Regions from separate parts of the Candidatus Electronema sp. JC genome, predicted to be linked through region 2. Evidence: riboswitches for the same ligand, from Rfam matches in the RefSeq annotation. Region 2 holds a riboswitch; the other holds the start of a gene.

Region 1 (11,766 bases), on a different contig from region 2:
GACCAGCTCCTCGCGGCTCAGGTGCTCCAGCTGCCCGGCAACTTCCGCATACAGCGGCCCGACCTGCTCCTCGTCCACTGCCGCGCCGCTGATGCGCCCGATCAGGCTGACCAACTGCTTTTGGCAGATTTCCGGTCCGTTCGGAATTTGCCGCTGCTGGAACTGCCGCTTCAGCCTGCTTTCCAGCTGACGGATTTTGTACAGCTCGCGGGAATCCACCAGCACCACTGAGATGCCGGTCCGCCCGGCGCGGCCAGTGCGGCCGCTGCGGTGGGTGTAGTTGGCCGTGTCATCCGGCAGGCTGTAGTTGATGACGTGCGTCAGATCGCTGACATCCAGCCCGCGCGCGGCGACATCAGTTGCCACCAAAAGCTGGAGATTGCGGCTGTGGAATTTCTTCATCACCAGATCACGCTGGCTCTGAGTCAGGTCGCCATGCAGCGCATCGGCCTTGTAGCCGTCCTGAATCAGCTTGTCCGCGATTTCCTGCGTGTCCATGCGGGTGCGGCAGAAGATGATGGCATAAATCTCCGGGCAGCTGTCCAAAACTCGCTTCAGGGAGGCGAAGCGGTCTCTGGGGTGAATCAAATAGTATTCGTGGCTGATGGTCTCCGAGCCGGCGTTGCGCGTTCCGACGGTGATCTCCACCGGCTTGCTCATGTACTTGCTGGCGATGTCCGCCACTTCTCTGGACATGGTGGCGGAGAAGAGTAAGGTGTTCTTCTCCTTCGGGGTCTCGGCCAAAATCCCGTTCAGCTCCTCCTGGAAGCCCATGTTCAGCATCTCGTCGGCCTCGTCCAAGACGACGAAACGCACGGCGGCGATGTCTGCCAGATTGCGGCGGATCATGTCGCGCAGCCGTCCGGGCGTGGCGACGATGATATGCGCCCCGCGCCGCAGCTCGCGGCTCTGCTGCTCAATGCTCGCGCCGCCGTAAATGGCGACGATGTTGATACCGTTGATGTGGCGGGCAAAAGATTCCAAGTCCCGTGAGACCTGCATGCATAATTCTCTGGTCGGACAAAGGACCAAGCCCTGCGTCCGGCGGCTCGCCGGGTCGAGGAGCTGGATCAGCGGCAGGCCGAAGGCGGCGGTCTTGCCGGTGCCGGTCTGGGCCAGGCTGACAATGTCCGCGTGATTTTTCAAAATAAGAGGAATGGCCTGCTCCTGAATCGGAGTAGGCTCGGTGAAGCCGAGATCGGTAAGCGCGCTGATGATTTCGCTGCTGATGCCAAGATCTGCGAATGTGCTCATAAAAGGTGTTTCCTGTTTCAACTGAATGCAATTAGTGGAAAAAAGCAGTCCTGCGGGGAGGTCTGCTGCAAGACGCGGGTTGGGGCGGAATGGATGACCAAATGGACGGAAGATGAGAAGATGATAAAGATACACGGAAATCCGCCGCAGAACAAGCTGTTTTTTCGTTCCGCCTCTATTTTTCCGCCGCGTCGGCTGCGGCCTTGCGGCGCAGAGAAGGTTGACAGCGGGCTGAATATTCGGTTTAATAAAATTATTGAGTCATCTTTTGCTGCATCGTTCCAGACATAGCGGAATCATGGCATAATCGCCAGTCCCACAAAAGGCTTGTCCCTGCCGGAGCGATGCGTTTTCTGTCCGCAACCACTTTGAATGAGAGACCGCCATCATGGATAGACGTTCTTTTCTTGCCCTCGGAGCCAAGGCTGCCGCCGGAATCCTCCTCGCTCAAACTGTTCCCGCCCCGGTCTTGGCCTCGTCCCGTCCCCGCGCCGAAAAAGGCTTCAAAAATCTAGCTTTTTATCATACCCACACCCGTGAATGCCTTGACATCACCTACGCCCGCAACGGGGTGCATGATCCCAAAGCCCTTCACCAGATCAATAAATATCTTCGTGACTTCCGCACCAGCGAAGTGCACCCTATCGACCCGGACATACTTGACATCCTCTGGCAGATTCAGCAAGATATCGGCTGCGACAGCACCTATGAGATCATTTCCGGCTACCGTTCGCCGCAGACCAATCAGAAGCTGCGCGGCAGAAGCGGCGGCGTGGCCAAGCGCAGCCTGCACATGAAAGGCCAGGCACTCGACATCCGCCTCACCGGCAAAAACACCAAATTGGTGCGCGACTGCGCGGTGGCTTTGGAAAAAGGCGGCGTGGGCTACTACGCCGCCTCAGATTTTGTCCACATCGACACCGGCAGATTCCGCGTCTGGTAGGCTCGGCCTCAGCAGGCCGCCTCAGCCAGCGGAGCAGGCGTTTCAGCTACGCCAATGCGGCGGGCGGCCTCCATCAGCCTGCGGTCGTTGCAGTTGAGAATGACCGCGTCCAAGCCCGCCTCTGCCAGCAGCGGCAGCAGACGCTGGTGATGGCAGGCTGGAGCAGCCGGGTGCGAGGCGGACGGGCTGGACAAAGCTGCAATGCTCCGCGCCTCCTTCCTGTTCAGAAGGACAAGGCTGGTCAGCCAGTCAAGCGTCGGCTCAATATCGGGCAGGCCCTGCCAGTTAGGCCGGAGGATCGGGTCAAGATACAGCCGGGCCAGCGGCAGGCCGCTTTTTTCAGCAGCATCCAGCACCTCGGCAGCCAAGAGCAGACGGTCATCCGCAGAACAGGCGGTCAGGCCGGGACGGGTCAGCAGCACGGTCAGACCTGCGCCGCAGTCCCGCGCCAACGCCATCTTGTCAGGCAGGCTGGCCGGATCAGCAGTCACGGCGTTGACAGTCAGCTTTTCTCCATGCCGCAGCAGCAGCTCCGGGCGGGCCAGCACCTGCGACGCTGTGAAGAGCGGCAGTCTGGCCGCAGCCAGCACAGTCTCCATCGCCCAAGCAAGGAGGCCACTGTCCTTTCCTGCTGGGCCGAGGTTGAGATCCAACGCGTCAGCTCCGGCCTCGGCCTGCCGGACGGCCATCGCCGCTAAAGCGCGGCTGTCCCGCGCCGCCAGCGCACGGTGGAAGACCGGGTTGAGAATGTGCATGTCCTGCCCGATCAGGAGCAGGGGCCTTCTTGCCGCTCCGCCGTGCGGGCGGAGGCTTTCTTGGAATAAATTCATGATGATCTCCTTGCAGTGACGATGACGGCAATCTGCTGCCGGACAGGCTGGACAAGGAGGGGGGAGGGGCTGCGGCGGCATAATGCGCGGGCCGCCAGCACAGCGTGAAAGCAGTGCGGCATGACGTTTTTCCTTTCCTCGAAGGGAGTGAAACGGATGGTGCGCGTCGGCAGGTTTTCGGACTTGCGGACTTGGCAGGCAACGCGCCTGCGCCCTACTGACCGCCGCTTCCCGCGCCGAGGATCGGCGCAGTGCTGTTCCTTGCTGCGCAAGGAGACGGTGTTCGTTTCCGCTTACCGCTGCGGGACAGTTCCGGTCTCACACCGGATTCCCTCTTCAGCCGCCCGGCCAAACTGCGCCGGGCAGCCTCCACGCTTCCCTTGAAGCGTGCCGACAGCCATTTTGTGCAAGCTACTTTATATGGTGGGTGCGCTTCAGTCAAGCGCAAAATGCGGGGGCTGATCAGAGATCTTCCTCTGTGTCGACAGCGAGGCAGCAGCGGCCCTTGCCCAGCCGTTTGGCGGTGTACATGGCCTTGTCAGCGCAGCGGAGCAGTCTTTCCGGATCTGCGCCATGTTCAGGAAAAACAGCGATGCCGATGCTGGTGCGCAGGCCGCAGCCGCCAGGCAGGCAATTCAGCCCGCCAAATTCGTGGAGCATTCGCTCGGCAACGCCCGCCGCCTGCTCGACCGAGCTGACATCTTCAAGAATGGCGCAGAACTCGTCACCGCCGAGCCGGGCCGCCATGTCCTCGGCCCGCAGACAGCAGAGCATTTTCTCCGCCACTAATTGCAGAAAGCGGTCTCCGGCCAGATGGCCGAGGCTGTCGTTGACGGCCTTGAAGTTGTCCAAATCCAAATAGAGGAGCGCGACCAGAGTTTTTTTCCGCCGGGCGCGGGAGAGCGCGCCGCGCAGCCGCTCGTCGAACATGGCCCGGTTGGGCAGCTTGGTCAGCGGGTCGTGCATGGCCTGATAGCGCAGAATCTCCTCGGCTTTCTTGCGCTCGCTGATGTCGGAGAAGAGGGCGACATGATTGACGATGCCGCCGTCCGGGCTGCGGATCAGGGCGATGGAGAGCCAGAGCGGATAGACCTCGCCGTTGCGGCGGCTGTTCCACAGCTCGCCCTGCCAGCGGCCTTCCCGCATCAGCTCCTCCCACATCTGCCGATAAAATTCGCGGTCATGGCGGTCGGAATGCTGAAAAGAAGGCCGCTGGCCGATGACTTCCTCGCTCCGCCAGCCGGTGATGGCGGTGAAGGCCGGGTTGACCATGATGATCCGGTTCTCGGCATCGGTGATCAGCATTCCCTCGGAGCTGGTCTCAAACACGGTGTGGGCCAGCCGCAGACTGCGCTCCGCCTCTTTCTGCCCGGTCAGGTCGCTGATCACGCAGACAAAACCGCTGCATCTGCCGTCGCTGTCCCTCTGCGGGCTGAGCCAGTGGCCGCCGGGAAACTGGCTGCCGTCCTTGCGCACAAAGACCTTGTCGGCGTAATGCTGCTCCAGCGCGCCGCTGCGGAGCTGCTCCGCAGCCGCCCGCGCCTTGGCGGCGCAGTCCGGGCGGAGCATGTCCCAGAGGCGCATTCCTTGGAACTCCTCCTCGCTGTAGCCGAAAATCTGGGCGTACATGCCGTTGACCTTCTCATAGCGGCAGCTGATGTCCAGCACGCCGATGCAGACTCCGGCGTTGTTCAGCACCGCCTCGGTGCGGGCCTCGCTCTCCAGCAGGGCGGCATGGGCGCGCTCAAGAGCGCTGATTTTTTCTTTCAGCTCCTGATTGCGGCGGGCCAGCTCCAGCTGAGTTTTGCGCAGCTTGACATGGGTGGAGACTCTGGCGATCAGCTCGGACGGCTCGTAGGGCTTGACTAAAAAATCCGCGCCGCCGGCCTTGAAGCCCCGGATCCGGTTGGCCACGTCGCGCAGGGCGGTGAGGAAAAGCACCGGGATGTCCGCCAGATCTGGATCGGCCTTGAGCTGGGCGCAGACCTCGAAGCCGTCCATTTCCGGCATGCTGATGTCTAAAAGGATGATGTCGGGCTGATCGGCGCGGCAGCGGGACAGCACTTGGGTGGGATTGGTCAGAGACAGCGGGCGGAAGCCATGGCCTTTGAGGATGGCTTCCAAGAGAAGGAGGTCGCTGTGCCGGTCATCGACAATCAGAATGCGGGGCGGCGGCGCGTCAGGTGTGGCCAACGGTCTCATCCTTGCGGGTCATGGCCTCCATGATCAGCGCCATCAGGCTGGCCTGAATACGCTTTTTCGCTTTTTTGCCCGTCGGTATTTCGGTGAAGCGGATGCTGGCCCCCTCGACGACGATCAAAGAATAGGCCGCCTCCTCGCCGCTCTGGCCCCGAAACGAGGCATCGAAGACCTCGCCGTTCTCAATGTAGAAAAAGCCCTTGTCCTGATCCGGGGCGGTGATCTCGAGCAGGCAGGTCTTCTGCTCCAAAGCGATCATCTGGAGGAAGTTGGCCACCGAGATGCCTTTCATCATTCCGTCCGCTGTTTTGGGCTTGGCCAGGGCGTTCTGAATCGCCTCCACCAGCTTGTTGATGGTGAACGGCTTTTTCAGCAGCAGCTGGCCGGTCTGCCCGAACTGCTTCTCGATGTCCGGCGTGGAATGGGCGGTCATGATCACGCAGGGCGTTTTTGGAAACGCGTCATTGACATAGGCCAGCAGGGTCAGCCCGTCGATTTTCGGCATTTGCAGGTCAGTGATGATCAGATCCACCGGCTTGCGGTTGAGCACGCCGATGGCCTCCTCGCCGTTGTTGGAGAGGATGATGTCAAAATCCTGCTGATATTTTTTCAGACTGATCCCCAGCAGGCGCTGAAAGCCCAAGTCGTCATCCACTATAAGCACATTTTTCATGTTCCATGCTGCCGAAAAAGTTGGTCAGAAAGGCGCGGATCAGTCGTCCTTGTCCCGCCGTTCAAAATCCAGCAGCGAGCAGATCAACTGGTCGAGCTGCTCCGCCGCTTTGATCACAGGACGGCCTATTGTCTCAAATTCCTTGTTGTTCCGCAACATGCTGCCAATAGCGTCAATGCCGAAGAGGATGGTGGCGAGGCTCTCGCGCACTGCCTGCCGGTTCTGCTCCAGCACGCTGTTGATGGCCGACTCGGCGGCGTGGCAGCGCCGCGCGGGCTGCTCCCGGCTGTCTGGCGGCAGCAGATGCGCTGTGCCGCCGTCCTCGCCGTCCTCGTCAAAAAGGGGCAGATGGACAAAGCGGGGCAGTTCCGGGGCCGAGCCGAGCAGGCATTCGTCGCAGGCCGCGCCGCTGCGGCTGATGATGTCCGCGCTGCTCCTGCCGAGCATTTCTGAAAGCTGCATTCCGCACAGAGCCTGAGCCGCCCGGTTGGCCCAGATGATCCGCCGCCGCCCGCTCTCAATCAAAATCCTTTCCGGCAGGCTGTCCAAGATGGTCAGCAGGCCGCTGTTCTCCCGCTTCAGCCGCTCCTGCTCGCTCTCCACCTCCATGCTGCTTTGCCGGAGGGACTGGATCAGGCTCTCAGACTGCTTCCGCTGCTGCTCCAGAAGCTGCTTGATCCTCAGCTGGACCATGATCCGGGCATTGAGGATCTGGAGGTTGATCGGCTTGCTGATGTAGTCCACCGCGCCGAGGCTGAAGCCGCGCTGCTCGTCATCCTCGCGGTCGCGCGCGCTGACAAAGATCACCGCAATTTTACGGGTGACTGGATTTTCTTTCAGCCGCTTGCAGACCTCGTAGCCGTCCATGCCCGGCATGTTCAAGTCGAGCAGGATCAGATCCGGCTGCCGCTCCGCCGCCAGCACCAAGCCGTGGATGCCGGTGGAGGCGATGGAGACCGTGTACTCCTTCTCCAGCGTTTTTTTCATCAGCTGAAGGTGGAACACGTCGTCATCAACAAAGAGCAGGTGATAATGCAGCGTGTTGATTGTTTTCGCCGGAAACTTATGCGGAATGATCGTCTCTTTCGACATCGAATTGCCGCAGAACTGGCAGACAATCGGCGTGCTGTCAATCTGCTCCAGCAGCTCGTCCGGGACATTGTTCCGCCCGCCGCATTCCTCGCAGAAGATCAGTTTCATCGCTGTCAGCCTCCGCTCCGGGCGAGAAGAGGCCGCAGCCCCTCTTCCAGCTGGTCAAGCAGTCCGCCGTAATCTGCCGCTTCGCCTGTCTTGCCCTTCAGCTCCACCTGCCGGGCCAGCTCCGCCGCCTCCTTGAGGCCGATGCCGAGCAGCACGCCCTTGGCCTTGTGGCCGGCGGCGGAAAGGGCGGCCAGCTCGCCGGAGGCCAGATCTTTCCGGGCCTGCTCCAAGGTCTCTTTGATCGAGTCGGCGGAAATCTGCACCATCTGCTCGACCTGATCCGGCTCCAGCTGATACATTTCACTGAGATGCGCCGCGACCTTCGCCACCAGCTCTCCGTTGTCGTTTCCGTTTTTGTTCATTGTCGCCGCGTCCTCGGTCTGTGATTGCTCCGCCGCGCAGGCGCAGCTGATCATTTTTTCGTTCCGGCAGCACCGCTGCCGCCAGATCAGTTCGTATATCTGCCTGAAGATGACATTGTAGATGTCCTTGATTTGGAACGGCTTGACCGCGTATTCATCCATGCCCGCCTCCAGGCAGCGCTGCCGGTCCTCATGCAAATTGTGCGCGGTCAGGGCCACCACCGGCAGATGCCTGCCTTTGAGCCGGCAGCGCAAAGCATCGCGGAAATCATCCGGCAGCGTCATGCTGTCAAGACAGCAGGGGTCCTGCTCGCAGGCGCGGATGATTCTGGTCACTGTCAGCCCGTCCATGACCGGCATCTGCACGTCCATCAGCACCAGATCGAACGGCTCGCTCTCTTCGGTCAGCAGCTTGAGCGCCTCCAGCCCGTCCTTGGCCTCCGCGACCTGATGCCGGTCGCGGATGAGCGTGGCCTTGGCCACATACCGGTTTGACTCGCTGTCGTCCACCACTAAAATGCGCAGCGGCTTGATCTTGCTGTCATCACCGGGCTTCAGCGTCTTCGCCTCCTCCTCGCCGACTTTGCCGCAAAGAACAGTGAAGGTGAAGACGCTGCCTGCGCCCAGCTCGCTCTCGGCGCGGATGCCGCCGCCCATCAGCTCGCAGAGCCTGCGGCAGACAGTCAGGCCGATGCCGGGGCCGGGATTCTTCCGGCTGAGACTGGTGTCAATCTGATAAAAGCTGTCAAAGATATTTTCCAGCTGATCCGGGGCGATGCCCATGCCCTGATCACGGACGACAAAGGTCAGCCGCACCTGTTCCGCGCTGAAATCCTCCGCAGACGCCGTCACGGAAATTTTGCCGCGTTCGCTGAATTTTATGCTGTTATCGAGCAGCTTAACAAGAATCTGGCGCAAACGCAACGCATCTCCGGCGACAAATTCAGGAACCTCGGACCCGGCGGCCCAAGTCAGGCTGAGTTTTTTCTCCTCGGCCTGACAAGCGACCATCTTCACCGCGTCACAGATGACTGACCGCAGCTCAAAGGGCGCGTTCTTCAGCTGCGGCTTGCGGACCGGATCCATGTTGGCAATATCGAGGACATCGTCGAGCAGCAGCATCAGCAAATCAGCGGCCTTTTTGACCCGGTCGACATAGTCTTCCTGCTCCTCGTTCAGGCCGCTCTTCAGCGCCAGCTCGCTCATGCCGATGATGGAGTTCATCGGCGTGCGGATCTCATGGCTGATGTTGGCGAGGAAATTGGTCTTGGCCTGGCTGGCCTGCTCAGCCCGCTCCTTGGCCAGCTGGAGCTGCCGCTCCTCCTCCTTCTGACGGCTGATGTCCTTGGTCAGCCAGACCGCGCCCTGCTCCGGCAGGCCGGGGTCAATCATCTTGCCGGTCAGCGAGCACCAGAAAAAGCTGCCGTCCTTGCGCCGCATGAGCTGGTCGGCGTGAAAGACCTCATCCCGCGAGAACGCCTCCTGCGCGGCGGCAAGAGTCGCCCGGTGCGCCGCCTCGTCTTTGAAAAGCGAGCTGATCGGCGGCAGCTCCGACCCTTCCTCCCAGTCCGCGTGGCCGAACATCTCCGCCGCCGCCCGGCTGGCCCAGGCGAAGCGGTCATGCACCACGTGGGCGATGCCGATGGCCGCGTGCTCGACCATCAGCTCCAGCTTGGCCAGCTGGGCCTTGAATTTCCGCTCCAGCTCCAGCCGCTGGGTGATGTCATTTTTGATGGCAAGATAATAGCTGATCCGGCCTTTGTCATCATATAACGGGCAGACAGTCTGCCCCTCCCAGTACATCGAGCCGTCCTTTCTCCGGCTGCGGAGGAAGCCCTTCCAAGTGCCGCCGCCGCTGATCCGCCGCCATATCTCCCGGCTGAGAGGGGTGTCCCGCTCGCCCGCGCAAAGCGCCGCAGGCTCCGTGCCGCAGATCTCCTCCCGGCTCCAGCCGGTCAGCTCGGCAAAAGCCGGGTTGACATAGGCGATGCGGGCCTCGCGGTCGGTGATCACAATGGCGCTGGTGCTTTGCTCCACGGCCTGCGAGAAGAGGAAAAGCTGCTCCTGCTCCCGCTTCCGTTCGGAAATGTCCGAAAAAAAGGAGAAGCAGACATTGCCGCTGCCGGGCGCCGCGATGCAGGAGGAGTTGATCAGCACCGCCGCTGTCCCGCCGTCAGCCAGCCGCAGCCTGCCCTCCTGGCAGATGTCCCGCAGCCGCCGCACCTCCGTCAGGCCGCCGTCCTCTTCCGGCAGGAGAAACTCAGCAGGCAGGCGGCCCACAATCTGTTCAGCCTCCAAGCCCAGCAGGCGGCAGAGGCTCTGGTTGACCTCCAGAATGCGGCCTGTTGCAAAATCATTCAGCCAGAAGCCCTGCGGGTTGCGGTTGATGATTGTCTCATACTTCTCCTTTTCGACGATCCGCCGCTCGGCCTCGCGCTTGAGCGTTTCAGCGGCGAGCAGCGCCTGGCTGTGCCGCCGGTTGACCATCCAGAGCAGGCAGAGCATGACGCAGAGCATCGCGCCGAGCATGACCAAGTAGCCGGAATAATCGGAGGAGGCTGGATGATAGTTGCGGTGAAACCAGTCCCGGCTGACCACGTGAATCAGAGAAAGGTCACGGCTGACAATGGGATAATGAAAAATGTAATATTCGATTCCGGCGGCGTTTTTCTGCCGGAGGAAGCCGGAGGCAAGCAGTTCCTCCCGGCTGTAGCCTGGGAAGTCGAGCAGCTCGACAGCCAGCTGCGGCGGCGGGTTCTCCGGCAGAAAGCCTTTGGGCAGGGGCTGGAGGGAGGCCAGCGAGCTGTCCATGGTGTTGAAAAGAATGTTGCCGTCAGTGCTGAGTCCGATGCGGCTGTCCGCAGGCAGAGGCGGCTCTTTGGTGAACGAGGTGGTGAAGGTGTGAAGATAGAAGAAGCTCGGCCTGATCTCCAGCACCGCCACACCGATCCGCAGGCTGCCGTTTTTGATCGCCTGGGCGTAGTAGAGGCCGGTGCGGCCTGACCTCGAATCGAGCATCGCGTAGAAGCCGCTGCCGGTGCGCAGGGTGTTGCGGACGTAGTCGCGGCTGCCGTAGTTGCTGCCGACCTGCTCCTTCCGGCTTGAATAAAGACAGGAGCCGTCGAGGCTGACCAGAAACACCGTGGAGACATTCTCAATCGCGGCGATGGCCTCCAAACTCCTTTCCACCATTCCAGCGGCGACATCAGTCGCCGCCTCGCCGTTGAGATGCCGGTCCAAGGTGTTGATGATCACCGGATTTTTCACCAGCAGGCTGGAGATGCTGCTCAACTGGTTGTAAGTCTGGCGAAGGGCCTCGCCTTCCTGCGCCAGCGTGTAGCGGTAGATGCGGATGTCCTGAGCAAGATGCTGCCGATGGTTGTAGACGACAAACAGCCCTCCCAGAAGGACCAGCCCGACCAGACCTGCCGCCATGACGGCGTAGCGGATGAACAGTGTGCGGTTTTTCTTCATGCTGACTCAGGTTCCGGTCCGCGCCTCAGGCGGCGGCCAAGACGCGGACAACGATCAACGCTCCTTTCCGCAGCGCGCAGACAGGCGGCGGTCTCTGCTGACTGTACATTGTAGGCTGCTCCTTGGTCTTGTAAAGAAAAAAGGAGCCAGCCCGGCTCAGGCTGCTGGCCGCCACGCCCGCTCATACACCGCGACAACTTCATCCAGCGTCGGCCGGCGCGGATTGTTGGCCACCGGGCGAGCCACAGTCAGGGCGATTCTTGCCATCTCCGGGATTTTGTCTTCTGGGATGCCTATTTCTTCCAAAGTGGCCGGAATGCCCACATCGGCGTTGAGATCAAAAAGCGCGTCCACGCAGAGCTGGGCCGCTTCGCGCAGGGACAGGCCGTCGGTGTTCTGGCCGAGCACCTCAGCCAGCGTGGCAAATTTTTGCAGATTGCCGGTCAGGTTGTATTCGATCACATACGGCAGCAGCACCGCGTTGGCCAAGCCGTGCGGGATGCCGAACATGCCGCCGAGCGGATAGGCCATCGCGTGCACCAAGCCCACGCCTGCGGTGGCCAAAGCCTTGCCGCCGAGCAGCGACCCCATCAGCATGGCAGCCCGCGCCTCCAGGTTGCCGCCGTGGGTGCAGGCCGCTGGCAGGTTCTCAGCAATCAGGCGGATGGCCTCCAGCGAGTACATTTCCGAGATCACATGCGCCTGCGTCGAAGTGTAGGCCTCCAGGGCGTGAGTGAGCGCGTCTATGCCGGTGTAAGCCGTGACTTTCGGCGGCAGGCTGAGGGTCAGCTCCGGGTCGAGGATGGCCGCGTCCGGGTAGAGCGGATCGCC
Region 2 (11,766 bases):
ACCGTCCGATGGGATGTCACAATAGTGGGATCCAGCCTCGGAACAGCAGAATAAGGATACGAGAATCCCGCCCCTGCGCCGACCACAGTTCCTGAGCTGCAATGCGTCAGCAGCTGCGCCGCTCCGTTTGTCGCCGTCAAGGCGACACATGCCGCTGCTCCGATCAATCCTGCCGTTAATTTCCGCTGTGTTTTCATCACGTTCTCCTTTTATTGCGGTTTATCTTTTTTGCTTGCTTTTATTATTATACACGCAACGCATTGCAAAGTCTAAATAAAAATTCTATTCAAAATAAAAACAGCATGTTGCCCGGCAACAGCTCGATCTGCCGCGCAAATGCCGGAAAACATTCTGGCTGCCGCCGTGCTTGCCATACCTGCCGCCTCGGAGTACAATCCGCCCTGTCCCGCTGCCGCCGCTCAGGCCGCAGCCCGCTTCCCGGACGCGCTGCCGGGACATTCTTCTGCTCACAAAAGAACTTATGACTGCTCACGCCGCCTGCGCCGCCGAACTGACCAGCTTTCTCCGCTCCTCGCCCACTGCTTTTCATGCCGCCGCCGCCGCCGCCGCTTTGCTGGCCGAGCAGGGCTTTGTCCGGCTGGACGAGCAGGCGGCTTGGGGCCGTCTGCCTGCGGGCAAATACTTTGTCCTCCGCAACGAGTCCAGCCTGATCGGCTTCACGTGGAGCGGCGGCGGTGCTTTCCGCATGATCGGCGCGCACACCGACAGCCCCGGCCTCAAACTGAAGCCGAAGCCGCTGCGGCGGGAGCAGGGCTGCCTCCAGCTGGCTGTGGAAATTTACGGCGGCGCGCTGCTCCGGCCTTGGTTTGACCGCGAGCTGTCCGTGGCCGGGCGCGTGGCTTGGCAGGACAAAAACGGCGGCCTCCGCTCGGCCCTGCTTGATTTCCAGCGGCCTGTCGCGGTCATCCCCAGCCTCGCCATCCACCTCAACCGCGAGGCCAACAAGCAGCAGGAGATCAACGCCCAGACCGACATGGCACCGCTGATCGGCCTTGCTACCGAGACCGCCGCCGATTTTCAGGAGCTGCTGCGCGAGGAGCTGCGCCGCTGCTGTCCTGACGCTGAACCTGCTGGAATCATTGACCACGAGCTGTTCCTCTATGATCCCGCTCCGCCCGCGTTGACCGGTTTGAAGAGCGAATTCATCACCGGGCCGCACTTGGACAATCTCGTCTCCTGCTTCGCCGCCGCGCAGGCCCTGCGCAGTGCTGACAGCAGCTTGAACTGCCTGATTGTCCTCAATGATCACGAGGAGGTGGGCAGCGTCTCCGCCGCCGGAGCGCAGGGGCCGTTTCTCCGCGACGTGCTGGAGCGGCTGCTGCCTGAGGCTGAAGCGCGGCAGGCGGCCCTGCGCGGCTCGTTTTTCATCTCCGCCGACAACGCCCACGCCGTTCATCCCAATTTCGCGGCCAAGCATGACGCGCTGCATCTGCCACAGCTCGGCAAGGGGCCGGTGATTAAGTTCAACGCCAACCAGCGCTACGCCACCACCGCCGCTTCCGCCGCCCGTTTCCGCCAGCTCTGCGCTGAAGCCGGAGTTCCGGCACAGGATTTCGTCTCCCGCAGCGACATGGGCTGCGGCTCGACCATCGGCCCGCTGACCGCCGCAGGCATCGGCGTGGACACCGTTGATGTCGGCATCCCCTCGCTGGCCATGCACTCTGTCCGCGAAACCGCCGCCAGCGTTGACTGCTGGCATTTTTGCCGCGCTCTGAGCCGCTTTTTCTCTCCCGGACAATCTGACACGCTGTGGCAGAAAAAATAAAAAAGAGAGAAAACAGCATGTTCAAGCGCGATGCGCAGATGCGTCCGCCTGCGCTGTTGACAGGTGCCACAATTTGGTGTAGAAGCATTCCCTTGGCTGTTTGAACAGATGCTGAAACGATGCGATTCACCGGCGCAGCAGGCCGGTTGGGGAACCTTTTAAATTCAAGGAGAGGTATCATGGCTTTTTCGAGGAGAAACTTTCTCAAATACGCCGCCATATCCGCCGGAGGCGCGGCTGTCGCCGACACGCCGCTTTTCTCGGCCCGCGCCCGCGCGGCGGCGGAGGGCGGCACGGCCCGCTATGTGCCGACGAGCTGCGAGATGTGCTTCTGGAAGTGCGGAGCCATCGCCAAGGTGGAGAAGGACAAAGACGGCAAGGACGTGGTGGTCAAGCTGGAGGGCAACCCCCTCCATCCGCAGAGCATGGGCAAGCTCTGCGCGCGCGGTCAGGGAGGCATCGGCCAGCTGTATGACCCGGACCGCCTGAAAAGGCCGATGATCCGCACCGGCAAGCGCGGCGACGGCCAGTACAAGGAGGTGAGCTGGGACGAGGCTTTTGACTTTACGGCTAAAAAGCTGAAGGCGATTATCGCGGAGCATGGCGGGCACTCAGTGTCCATGATCTCCCATGGCTCGCCGGGCGACTATTTCACCAACCTGCTCAACGCGCTAGGCAGCGGCAACATCGCCTTCCCCTCGTTCGCCCAGTGCAAGGGCATCCGCGACGCGGTCTGGGAGCTGACCTACGGCCACAAGCCCGCCACCAGCTGCGAGCGGGTTGACCTGCGCAACAGCAAGGTGATGGTGCTGATCGGCACCCATCTGGGCGAGAACATGCACAACTCCCAGACGCAGGAGTTCGCCGAGGCGGTCGGCAACGGCTGCAAGATCATCTGCGTCGACCCCCGCTTCTCCACCGCCGCCTCCAAGTCCTGGCTCTGGCTGCCTATCAAGCCGGGCACGGACACAGCCCTGCTGCTGACGTGGATCAACATCATCATCAGCGAGGAGCTGTACGACAAAGCCTATGTTGATCAATACACGTCCGGCTTTGAGCAGCTCAAGGAGGCGGTCAAGGAATACACCCCGGAGTGGTGCGCCAAGGAAACCGACCTGCACGAGGCCGACATTGTCGCGGCGGCGCAGGAGCTGGGCCGCTACGCCCCCAATGTGGTCGTGCATCCGGGCCGTCATCTGGCCTGGTACGGCAACGACTCGCAGCGGGTGCGGGCGATGGCCATCCTCAACGCCCTCCTCGGCACGTGGGGCCGTCCCGGCGGCCTTTATCTGCCGCCCAAGGGCAAGTTCGCCAAATTCAACGACAGTGCGCCGGACTATCCTGACGCTGAGGAAGATCCGGTGATCAAGGGCGACTATCCCTTCGCCGGCGGCGAGGGGCTGACGCAGGTGCTGCGCGAGACGATCATCACCGGCGAGCCGTATCCGGTCAAGGCGCTGTTTGTCTGCGGCTCCGATCTGCTCAGAGCCTTGCCTGCGCCGGATATAACCCGCAAGGCCATCGACAATTTGGACCTGATGGTCGCGGTCGACATCATGCCCTCGGAAACGACGATGCTGGCTGATGTCATCCTGCCGGAATGCACCTACTTGGAGCGGCATGACGGCCTGTTCAAAATTGAGACCCGCGAGTCCGGCGTGGCCATCCGCCAGCCTGCGGTCGAGCCGATGTATGACACCAAGCCTGCCTGGTGGATCGCCAGCGAGCTGTGCAAAAAGATGGGCTTGGCGGACTACGCGGTCAAGAGTCAAGGCAGCAGCGACATGAAGGCTTGGGAGGAGCGGATGAAGCGCCAGGCCGCCGCCTGGGGCATCAGCTGGGAGGAGCTGGCCGACAAGGGCTATGTCAGCATTCCCGGCAGCTCGGCGCCGTACATCACAGCTGACAATCAGCCGTCCTTCAAAACCTATTCCGGCAAAATAGAGCTGTACAGCACTGATCTGGCCGACTACCATTTTGATCCGGTGCCCAAGTACGAGCCGACCGAGCAGCCGGGAGAGGGCATGTACCGCCTCATCTATGGCCGCAGCCCGGTGCACACCTTCAGCCGGACAATCAACAGTCCGTGGCTGTGGGAACTGCAAAAGGAAAATCAGGTCTGGCTGAACAAGAAGGAGGCGGAGCGGCTCGGCCTGAAGGACCGGCAGTATGTCCGGCTGGAGAATCAGGACCAAGTGAAGAGCGGGCCGGTGCAGGTCAAAGTGACCGAGCGCATCCGCCGCGACTGCGTTTACATGGTGCACGGCTTCGGCCACAAATCCCCCAGCTTGAGCAAGGCGCACGGGAGCGGCGTGGACGACCAGCTTTTGATAACCAGATATAAAGTGGATCCGATCACCGGCGGCACCGGCATGAGGGTCAACTTTGTCAAGATCATCAAGGAGGTCTGAGAATGCCCAGATATGTCATGGTCATTGACCAGTCGCGCTGCGTCGCCTGCATGGCCTGCGTGGTGGCCTGCAAGCGTGAGAACGATGTGCCGGCGGAGCATTACCGCACCCGCGTGGTGGAGATGGTCCGGGGCGAGTTCCCCCGGCTGCGGAGCGAGATGCGTTCCGAGCTGTGCAATCACTGCGATCATCCGCCCTGCGTCAGCATCTGCCCCACCGGCGCCTCGCACAAGCAGAAGGACGGCACGGTGCAGATTGACCGCAAAAAATGCGTGGGCTGCAAGGCCTGCATCGCCGCCTGCCCCTACGATGTCCGCTACATCGATCCTGTCCACGGCTGGGCGGACAAATGCTCCTTCTGCCAGCAGCGGCTCGCGGAGGGCAAGGAGCCGGCCTGCGTCGCCACCTGCATCGGCAGGTCGCGGATGTTCGGCGATCTGGACGATCCCAACAGCGAGGTCAGCCAGCTGCTCCGGGACAACAGCTGGCGGACACTGAAGCCGGAGGTCGGCACGCAGCCGCATGTCTATTACATCAACCAAGTTCCCCGGAAGAGCTGAGGAGGAGGAGCGATCATGGAACTGAGCATCACCGGCGCCAACGCCGTCACCTATCCAGTCATGCACGTCTGGGACTGGCGCGTGGCCATCTACCTCTTTCTCGGCGGCATGTCCGGCGGCCTGATGAGCATGAGCGCCATCAACTACATCCGGCCCAAGAAAGGGCCTGTGGACAGCTCCTGCTCGTGGCAGATTCCGATCATAGCCCCGATCATCCTCGCTGTCGGCCTCTTCTTTCTCAACCTCGATTTGGCCCGGCCTTTCAACGCCTTCTGGTTTTACTTGGCATTCAAGCCGGTTTCGCCGATGAGCTGGGGCGCGTGGATCGTCCTGGCTATTTATCCGCTGATGATCCTCTACGCGCTGGCCGCGCTGCCTGACTCAATCAAGGCGAAGATCAAGAACCCGGATCTGCTCGGCTTGACGGAAAAACTTCAGCCGCACCTGCTCAAGCTGGCCAAAGCCAACTTCCTCGCAGGCATTCTGCTGGCCATCTACACCGGCGTGCTTCTCAGCAGCCTCGTCGCCCGTCCCTTGTGGAACTCGGCCATCCTGCCGATGCTCTTTTTGGCCAGCGGCATGAGCGCGGGCGCGGCGGTGATGATCATGGTCGCCAAAACCAAGGAGACCAAGCTCTTCTTCACCAAGGTTGACATCTGGCTGATCATAGCCGAGCTGATCATCCTGCTGCTCTTCTTCTACGGCCATTACACCGGCGATGCGGCCCACCAGCAGGCGATCAAGCCCTTCTTCAACACCTCGCATGAGTTCTTCCCCTACGTCCTCAGCATCATCATCATCGGCATCTGTCTGCCGCTGGCGATTGTGCTGAAGTTTCTGGAAGTCACCGGCGAGCACACTGAGGAGCTGACCGCCTCCGGCCTGCTGCTGATGAACGCCAGCGCGGTGCTGGTGCTGATCGGCAGCGCGGTGATCCGCTTCGCGATGGTCTATGCCGGCCAGCTCTCCGGCTACGGCGGGTACATGTAAGCCAGCCGCGCCGTCCGCTGAACGCTGCAAACAAGCCGCTGAACTTTGATGGTTCAGCGGCTTGTTTTTTGGGTGCCGGGTTAATCCGTTGATCGATAAATTAAACAAGCAGGCAGTGTTCCTGCAACGTTACGTTGACGTTCCCGCTCCCTTGCGTCAAGGCGGTTGAGCGGAGCCGAAACCGCCGCCGCCTTCGGCTCCGCTCAGGCAGCTCATTGTTCCTGCGGCACATGTCAGCTTAACGTTGCAACAATAGCAGTCCTTAAGGCGTAGATACCGTCTTGCCTGTCAAGAGGAAAGGCCTCCTGACGGGCAAGACAGCGCATAATTTGGCTGATAAGGAAGGCGTGTTTTTAGTACGCCGAAGCAGAGATGAGCGAGCTTGCGCATGGAGGCACCGAGAGCGGACATTTTGGATTTGCCGCGAGCAAGCAGTCGCTCATAGACAGCCTTGACATGGGGATTATGGCGTACAGCCACGACAGCGGCCATGTACAGGACAGCTCGGAGCTTGGCTGGGCCAGTTTTAGACAAGCGAGTTCGACCGAGAACCGAACTGCCAGACTGCCGTTCGACCGGCACCAGACCCAAATAAGCAGCAAGTTGTTCGGCAGATTGAAAATGACGGGCCTTCATGACTGCGAGCATCTTGCTGCCGGTCTGCGGCCCGACCGCCGGGATGCTGGTCAGCAGCTTCATATCCTGCTTCATGCTGGAATGACTGTCAATATGATCATCAGCAGCCTGCTGGAGCCGTTTCAGTTCCACCGCATGAAAGCTGCAGCGTCAAGAATGGATTGCAGGACACGAGGCGGCGTGTCGGCGGCTTCTACCTTTTCCAGCCGGTTTTTCTCGCGGCGGAGGTCTTCAGCCACGGCATCGCGGCGGGCCAGAAGCGACGAGAGCATCCGAGCTTCCAGTGACGGCGGCTGCCATGCTGCCGGCTTGAGCAATGCGCCGCAGCGGGCCAGGACAAAGCTGTCCGCCTTGTCCGTTTTGGTGCGCACGCCTAAGCCGCGTCCCAGGCTTCTGGCCTGCGCCGGATTGATGACGGAGACAACGGCTCCGGCTTCAATGAGGGACAAAGCGGCCTGTTCGTGATACACGCAGGTGGCCTCCATGATGACATGAAGATCGGAGACCGGAACATTCTGCTTGGCCGTCCATTTCAAAAGGATGGCAATGCCTGCTTTAGAATTGAGCGCAACCTTGGTTTTTCGTTTAGCGCCTGCTTCGTCCAGCAGAAGACAGCAGTCCAGTTTGGCTTTGGCAACATCAATGCCGAGATAGAACATGACAGCACCTTTAATAAAAGAATCAATCCGCCAATCGCGCCCACTTGCCTTGTGCATGCAGGGTTTTCCCCTTGGCTACCGTTCAGTGTTGTCGCTGGCGTAAAAGTGAGCCGGGGGGCTTCATCTACGCATCAAGGTTGAAACCTTAAGGGGCACGCCAAGCTCTCCCCGGCTCCTGTGCTGGCAGCTAACCATCACAACGAGTAAGATACAAGCGGCACGCTTGATTCCTCCGCTGAAAATTTTCGCCGGACTTGCATCGAAACTGTCGGCTTGCAGCTGACGGGCCGCTTCAAAGCCGACCATATCCGAACGCACGATCTTTGGCATTTTCAACACAGTTTGATCCGAAAAGCCTTGGCGCGTAATGCCTGTTTTTTCATCAACTTACCCTGAAGCGGCCCGCCGTTGCATCTGGAGGAGCTGATTGCGCGGTATAAAACAGTTGCACATCAGGTCTGATTCCTGTCAAGAAGAAAATAGGGTCATTTTTTATTGCGCTTGACAAGCTGAAATATTGCCGTATTATCACGCTTGTTGCAAATCCTTTGCAAGGACAAGCTCTGTTCTGCCGGATTTGCGCAAATTTAATCAAGCAATTGCGGCGGATACGGGAGTCGTTTGCGGCAGTCTGCATGGCGCGGGGGAAAATCTTTTTATGAAACTTTGTTGAATTACGGGGCGGTGACGAAAATGAACGAGCCAGAATCGATAGTCCGCCTGACCACGCAGCGGCAGATTTTGCTGGAGGAGCTGAAAAGGGCGAAAAATGATCATCCCACGGCCTGCGAGCTGTACGAATTGATGCGGAAACGGCTGCCCCGCATCGGCTTGGGCACGGTGTACAGAAACCTTGAGCTGCTGGCGGAGAGCGGAGTCATTGTCAAGCTGGAGGTCGGCGGCTCGCAAAAACGTTTTGACGCGGACACTGAACCACATTATCATATCCGCTGCGCGCACTGCAACAAGGTTGAGAATATTGATGTCGACGTTGTTCAGGATATTGTCGAAGCAGCCGCAAAAAAAACTAATTACAACATCATTGGTCATCATATTGAATTTTTTGGAGAATGCCCTGATTGCCAAAGCAAGAAAACATGATATAAAAGAGTATTGCGTTGTTTTTTTCTCAACCGCAGAACATTTAACTTCTCATGTCCAAAGAACATTTCACTGAAGTCAGCAGAAAATCTTGGTTCAGCCGCTTGAAAGAGGCAGTCAAAGGCATCCTTCTTGGCCTGATCCTTTTCATCGCCGCCTTTTTCCTTCTTTTTTGGAACGAAGGCCGGGCGGTCAAGGAGTACAAAACCCTGAAGGAAGGAGCCGGGGCGGTGATTTCCGCGCCTGCGGATCAGGTCGATCCTGCCCGCGAGGGCAGGCTGATCCATCTCAGCGGCAAGGCCGTGACCGAGGAAATCCTGCGCGACCCGGATTTCTTCGTGACCGCCAACGCCCTCCGTCTGGAGCGCACCGCCGAGATGTACCAATGGCAGGAACGTTCCGAGAGCAAGACTGAGAAAAAACTCGGCGGCGCGGAGGAGACGGTCACAACCTATTCCTACAGCAGGACTTGGTCAGAGTCGCTGATCAGCTCGTCCGGCTTCCGTGATCAGGCGGGACATGAGAATCCCGGCGCAATGCCTTTCAGCTCGGCGGAGCAGACAGCGCGGAAGGTCTCACTCGGTGCCTTCAGTCTGCCGCCCTCGTTGGTCGGCAAGATCAGCAATTTCGAGCAGCTGCCTCTGGGCGCGGAGGTTCCGCTGCCGGAGAACACCGCAGGCCGGAAGGTCTGGCGGCACGGCAGCGGCTTTTATCTCGGCGAAGACCCGAACGCGCCGCAGATCGGCGACCTGCGGATCAGCTTCCGCATCGTGCCGCCGACCGAAGTCAGTGTTGTCGCCCGGCAAAGCGGCTCCAGCCTGGAGCCGTACCGCAGCAAGGCGGGCGGCAGCATCGAGCTGCTCCAGACCGGGACGCACAGCGCGGCGGCCATGTTCGAGAGCGCGCAGCAAAGCAGTAGAATGCTGACCTGGCTGCTGCGTCTGGGCGGCTTCATCCTGATGCTGATCGGGCTGAACATGATGCTCAAGGTGCTGTCCGTGACAGCGGACATCCTGCCGATCTTCGGCAATTTGGTCGGCGCAGGCACCGGCATCATCTCCTTCCTGCTCGCGGCAGTTCTTTCGCTGCTCACCATCGCGGCGGCTTGGGTGATTTACCGCCCGCTGATCGGCCTGAGCCTGCTGGCCGCAGCCGCCGCGCTGATCTGGGCCGTGCGCGGCAGATTCCGGGCGAAACGGCCTGCGGCGGCCATGCCTCCGCCCCCGCCGCCCCGATGAGGGCAAGCTCCTCTTTCTCCGCTGAAAAAGCCGCTTGACAAAAAACGGGCCGCTGCGGTAAAGTGCGTCCGCTGTCAAGGTGATCCGGACTTGTTCCGGATGAAAAGGGAAGCCGGTCAGTCGAATTTGCGTTCGGCGAATCCGGCGCTGCCCCCGCAACGGTGGGCGCGTCACGCTCTCCGCCATCATGCCACTGGCCCTCGCAGGCCGGGAAGGCGGCGGAAGCGGAGCTTCAGCGGAAGCTCAACGCGCAAGCCCGGAAACCTGCCTTGCCAGCTCGGCCAGAACATGCTGCGGCGGGCGGCAGAGGCAGGAGCCGGGCTTTTCCTCGCCGCCCGTTTCCCTCCCTCCTCCTTTCCTCCGCGCCTGCTCCGGCCTCGTGATTCTGTCTGCCGCACTGACGCGGCGCGTTCATCTCACGTTCCCCATGAGGAGGAAACAAAATGCACATCGAACCCGGATTCATCGCCCCGGCCAAGTTAGTTTTGGCCAACGCCTCGGCTGTCGGCCTGCTGGCCGCTCACCTGCACGGGATCTTCCGCGCCCCGGCCCTGCTCCTGCGCGCTCTGATCGCGGCAGCCTTCTTCTCACTTTTCATGCAGTCCTTCCATATGCCGGTCGGCCCGTCCGAGCTGCACTTTGTCGGCGGCATGGCCATTTACCTGACCTTAGGCTATCTGCCGACCATGTTCGGCTTCGCCGCCGGACTGCTGCTGCAAGGGCTGCTCTTTGAGCCGGGCGATCTGGTCCATCTGGCCGTGAACAGCCTTTCGCTGATCGTGCCGCTGATGGCTGCGCATCACAGCTTCGGCAAACGGCTGACTGAAGGACGGCGCGGCCTGAGCTGGACAGAGATTGTCCGCTTGGACGCGATCTTTTACGCCGGAGTCACGGCGATGGTCGGCTTCTGGCTGCTGGCCGGCGAGGTGGAGACTCCCTTCCTGGCTTGGACGAAGTTTGCCGTCGCGTATGCCCCGTTGGTGCTGATTGAGCCGGTGGTGACCATGAGCGCGGTGCGTCTGCTCAAACGCTGGCAGGAGCATAAGCTGGTTGACCGCTGCTTCAACATCCGCGCCGTGCAGCTCGCCTGATTTCATCGCCGCCGCTGTTTCTTTTTTCCGGCCAGCGTGTTATACATGCGGATGCTTGCCTGCTGACAAACAATATCCGTATGAAAGACGACACCATGACCACCCCGAACGCGGCGGCGAAGAACTGGCGCGAGACCATGCGCGCTTGGCTGCACCCCAGAGTGCTGACCATGCTCCTGTTCGGCTTTTCTGCCGGACTGCCCATCCTGCTGATCTTCTCCAGCCTCTCGCTCTGGCTGCGCGAGGCGGGTGTTGACCGTTCCACAGTCACATACTTCAGCTGGGCCGCCTTGGCCTATTCCTTCAAGTTTGTCTGGGCACCGCTGGTGGACACCCTGCCCTTGCCGCTGCTGACCAAAAGGCTGGGGCGGCGGCGGGCATGGCTGCTGACCGCGCAGCTGGCAGTGATTGCCGCCATCTGCCTGATGGCCATGATCGACCCGGCTGCGGGCGGGCAGACGCTGACCATGATGGCCGTTGCGGCGGTGCTGCTCGGCTTGTCCTCGGCCACGCAGGATATTGTCATTGATGCCTACCGGATTGAGTGCGCGGAGCAGGAGCTGCAAGCCCTGCTCTCCTCGGCCTATATTGCGGGCTACCGCTTGGGCATGCTGGCTGCCGGGGCAGGTGCGCTGTATCTCGCCGCCTGGTTCGGCACGAGCATGGAGGCGTACAACTACGCCGCCTGGCAGGGCAGCTACCTGATCATGGCCGCTGTCATGCTGGCCGGAGTCGTCACCACCCTGCTCATCCCGGAACCGGCGGCGAACCGGGAGAAGGTCTATTATCCGGCCAGCTATTACCTGCGCTTCCTGCTGCTCTTCCTCTGCGCTGCCGGAGTCTTCGCCTGCGTCTTCTTCCTCAGCGGCGGCGTGGTGCTGGCACTGGACGGGCTGTTCAAGGGCCTGTTCAGCTCCGCCTTGGGCAGCGAGCTGGCTCCCTTCTCCTCCCTGCTGGCGGAGACAGGCCGCCTGCTCTTTGCCGCCTGCGCCGCCCTGGCCGCCGCTGTCCTGCTCATCCGCGCCAATCTGGCCGACAGCGGCATGGTCAGCGAGACCTACATCAGCCCGATGTTGGACTTCTTCCGTCGCTACGGCCTCCAGACCTCGCTGCTGCTCCTCGCCCTGATCGGCGTGTACCGCATCTCCGACATCCTTTTAGGCGTGGTCTCCAACCTGTTTTATCAGGACCTCGGCTTCTCCAAAGAAGACATCGCCAGCGTGACCAAGACCTTCGGCCTCTTCATGACCCTGCTCGGCGGCTTTGTCGGCGGCACCCTGACCGTGCGCTACGG

The links. A riboswitch is a leader RNA that binds a small molecule or an ion and turns the genes downstream of it on or off. The one in region 2 is predicted to bind cobalamin.
Region 1: it holds a riboswitch for cobalamin, as region 2 does, so the genes downstream of both, ACNKH3_RS02740 (hypothetical protein) here and ACNKH3_RS09205 (energy-coupling factor ABC transporter permease) in region 2, are expected to answer to the same signal.

What each region holds. Positions count from the first base shown of each region.
Region 1 is NZ_JBLWEM020000021.1:3,439-15,204, forward strand. Features, by position in the region: gene ACNKH3_RS02730 (DEAD/DEAH box helicase) at 1-1,254, opposite strand, end outside; gene ACNKH3_RS02735 (YcbK family protein) at 1,643-2,197, shown strand; gene ACNKH3_RS02740 (hypothetical protein) at 2,206-3,027, opposite strand; cobalamin riboswitch at 3,178-3,413, opposite strand; gene ACNKH3_RS02745 (diguanylate cyclase domain-containing protein) at 3,490-5,220, opposite strand; gene ACNKH3_RS02750 (response regulator) at 5,207-5,899, opposite strand; gene ACNKH3_RS02755 (response regulator) at 5,939-7,099, opposite strand; gene ACNKH3_RS02760 (PAS domain S-box protein) at 7,105-10,935, opposite strand; gene ACNKH3_RS02765 (hypothetical protein) at 10,961-11,110, opposite strand; gene ACNKH3_RS02770 (iron-containing alcohol dehydrogenase) at 11,092-11,766, opposite strand, start outside.
Region 2 is NZ_JBLWEM020000057.1:20,369-32,134, reverse strand. Features, by position in the region: gene ACNKH3_RS09250 (hypothetical protein) at 1-197, opposite strand, end outside; gene ACNKH3_RS09245 (M18 family aminopeptidase) at 482-1,786, shown strand; gene ACNKH3_RS09240 (molybdopterin-containing oxidoreductase family protein) at 1,966-4,197, shown strand; gene ACNKH3_RS09235 (4Fe-4S dicluster domain-containing protein) at 4,200-4,757, shown strand; gene nrfD (NrfD/PsrC family molybdoenzyme membrane anchor subunit) at 4,773-5,747, shown strand; partial or broken gene ACNKH3_RS09225 (IS110 family transposase) at 6,036-7,042, opposite strand; gene ACNKH3_RS09220 (hypothetical protein) at 7,163-7,372, opposite strand; gene ACNKH3_RS09215 (Fur family transcriptional regulator) at 7,736-8,143, shown strand; gene ACNKH3_RS09210 (TMEM43 family protein) at 8,197-9,381, shown strand; cobalamin riboswitch at 9,442-9,668, shown strand; gene ACNKH3_RS09205 (energy-coupling factor ABC transporter permease) at 9,825-10,472, shown strand; gene ACNKH3_RS09200 (AmpG family muropeptide MFS transporter) at 10,553-11,766, shown strand, end outside.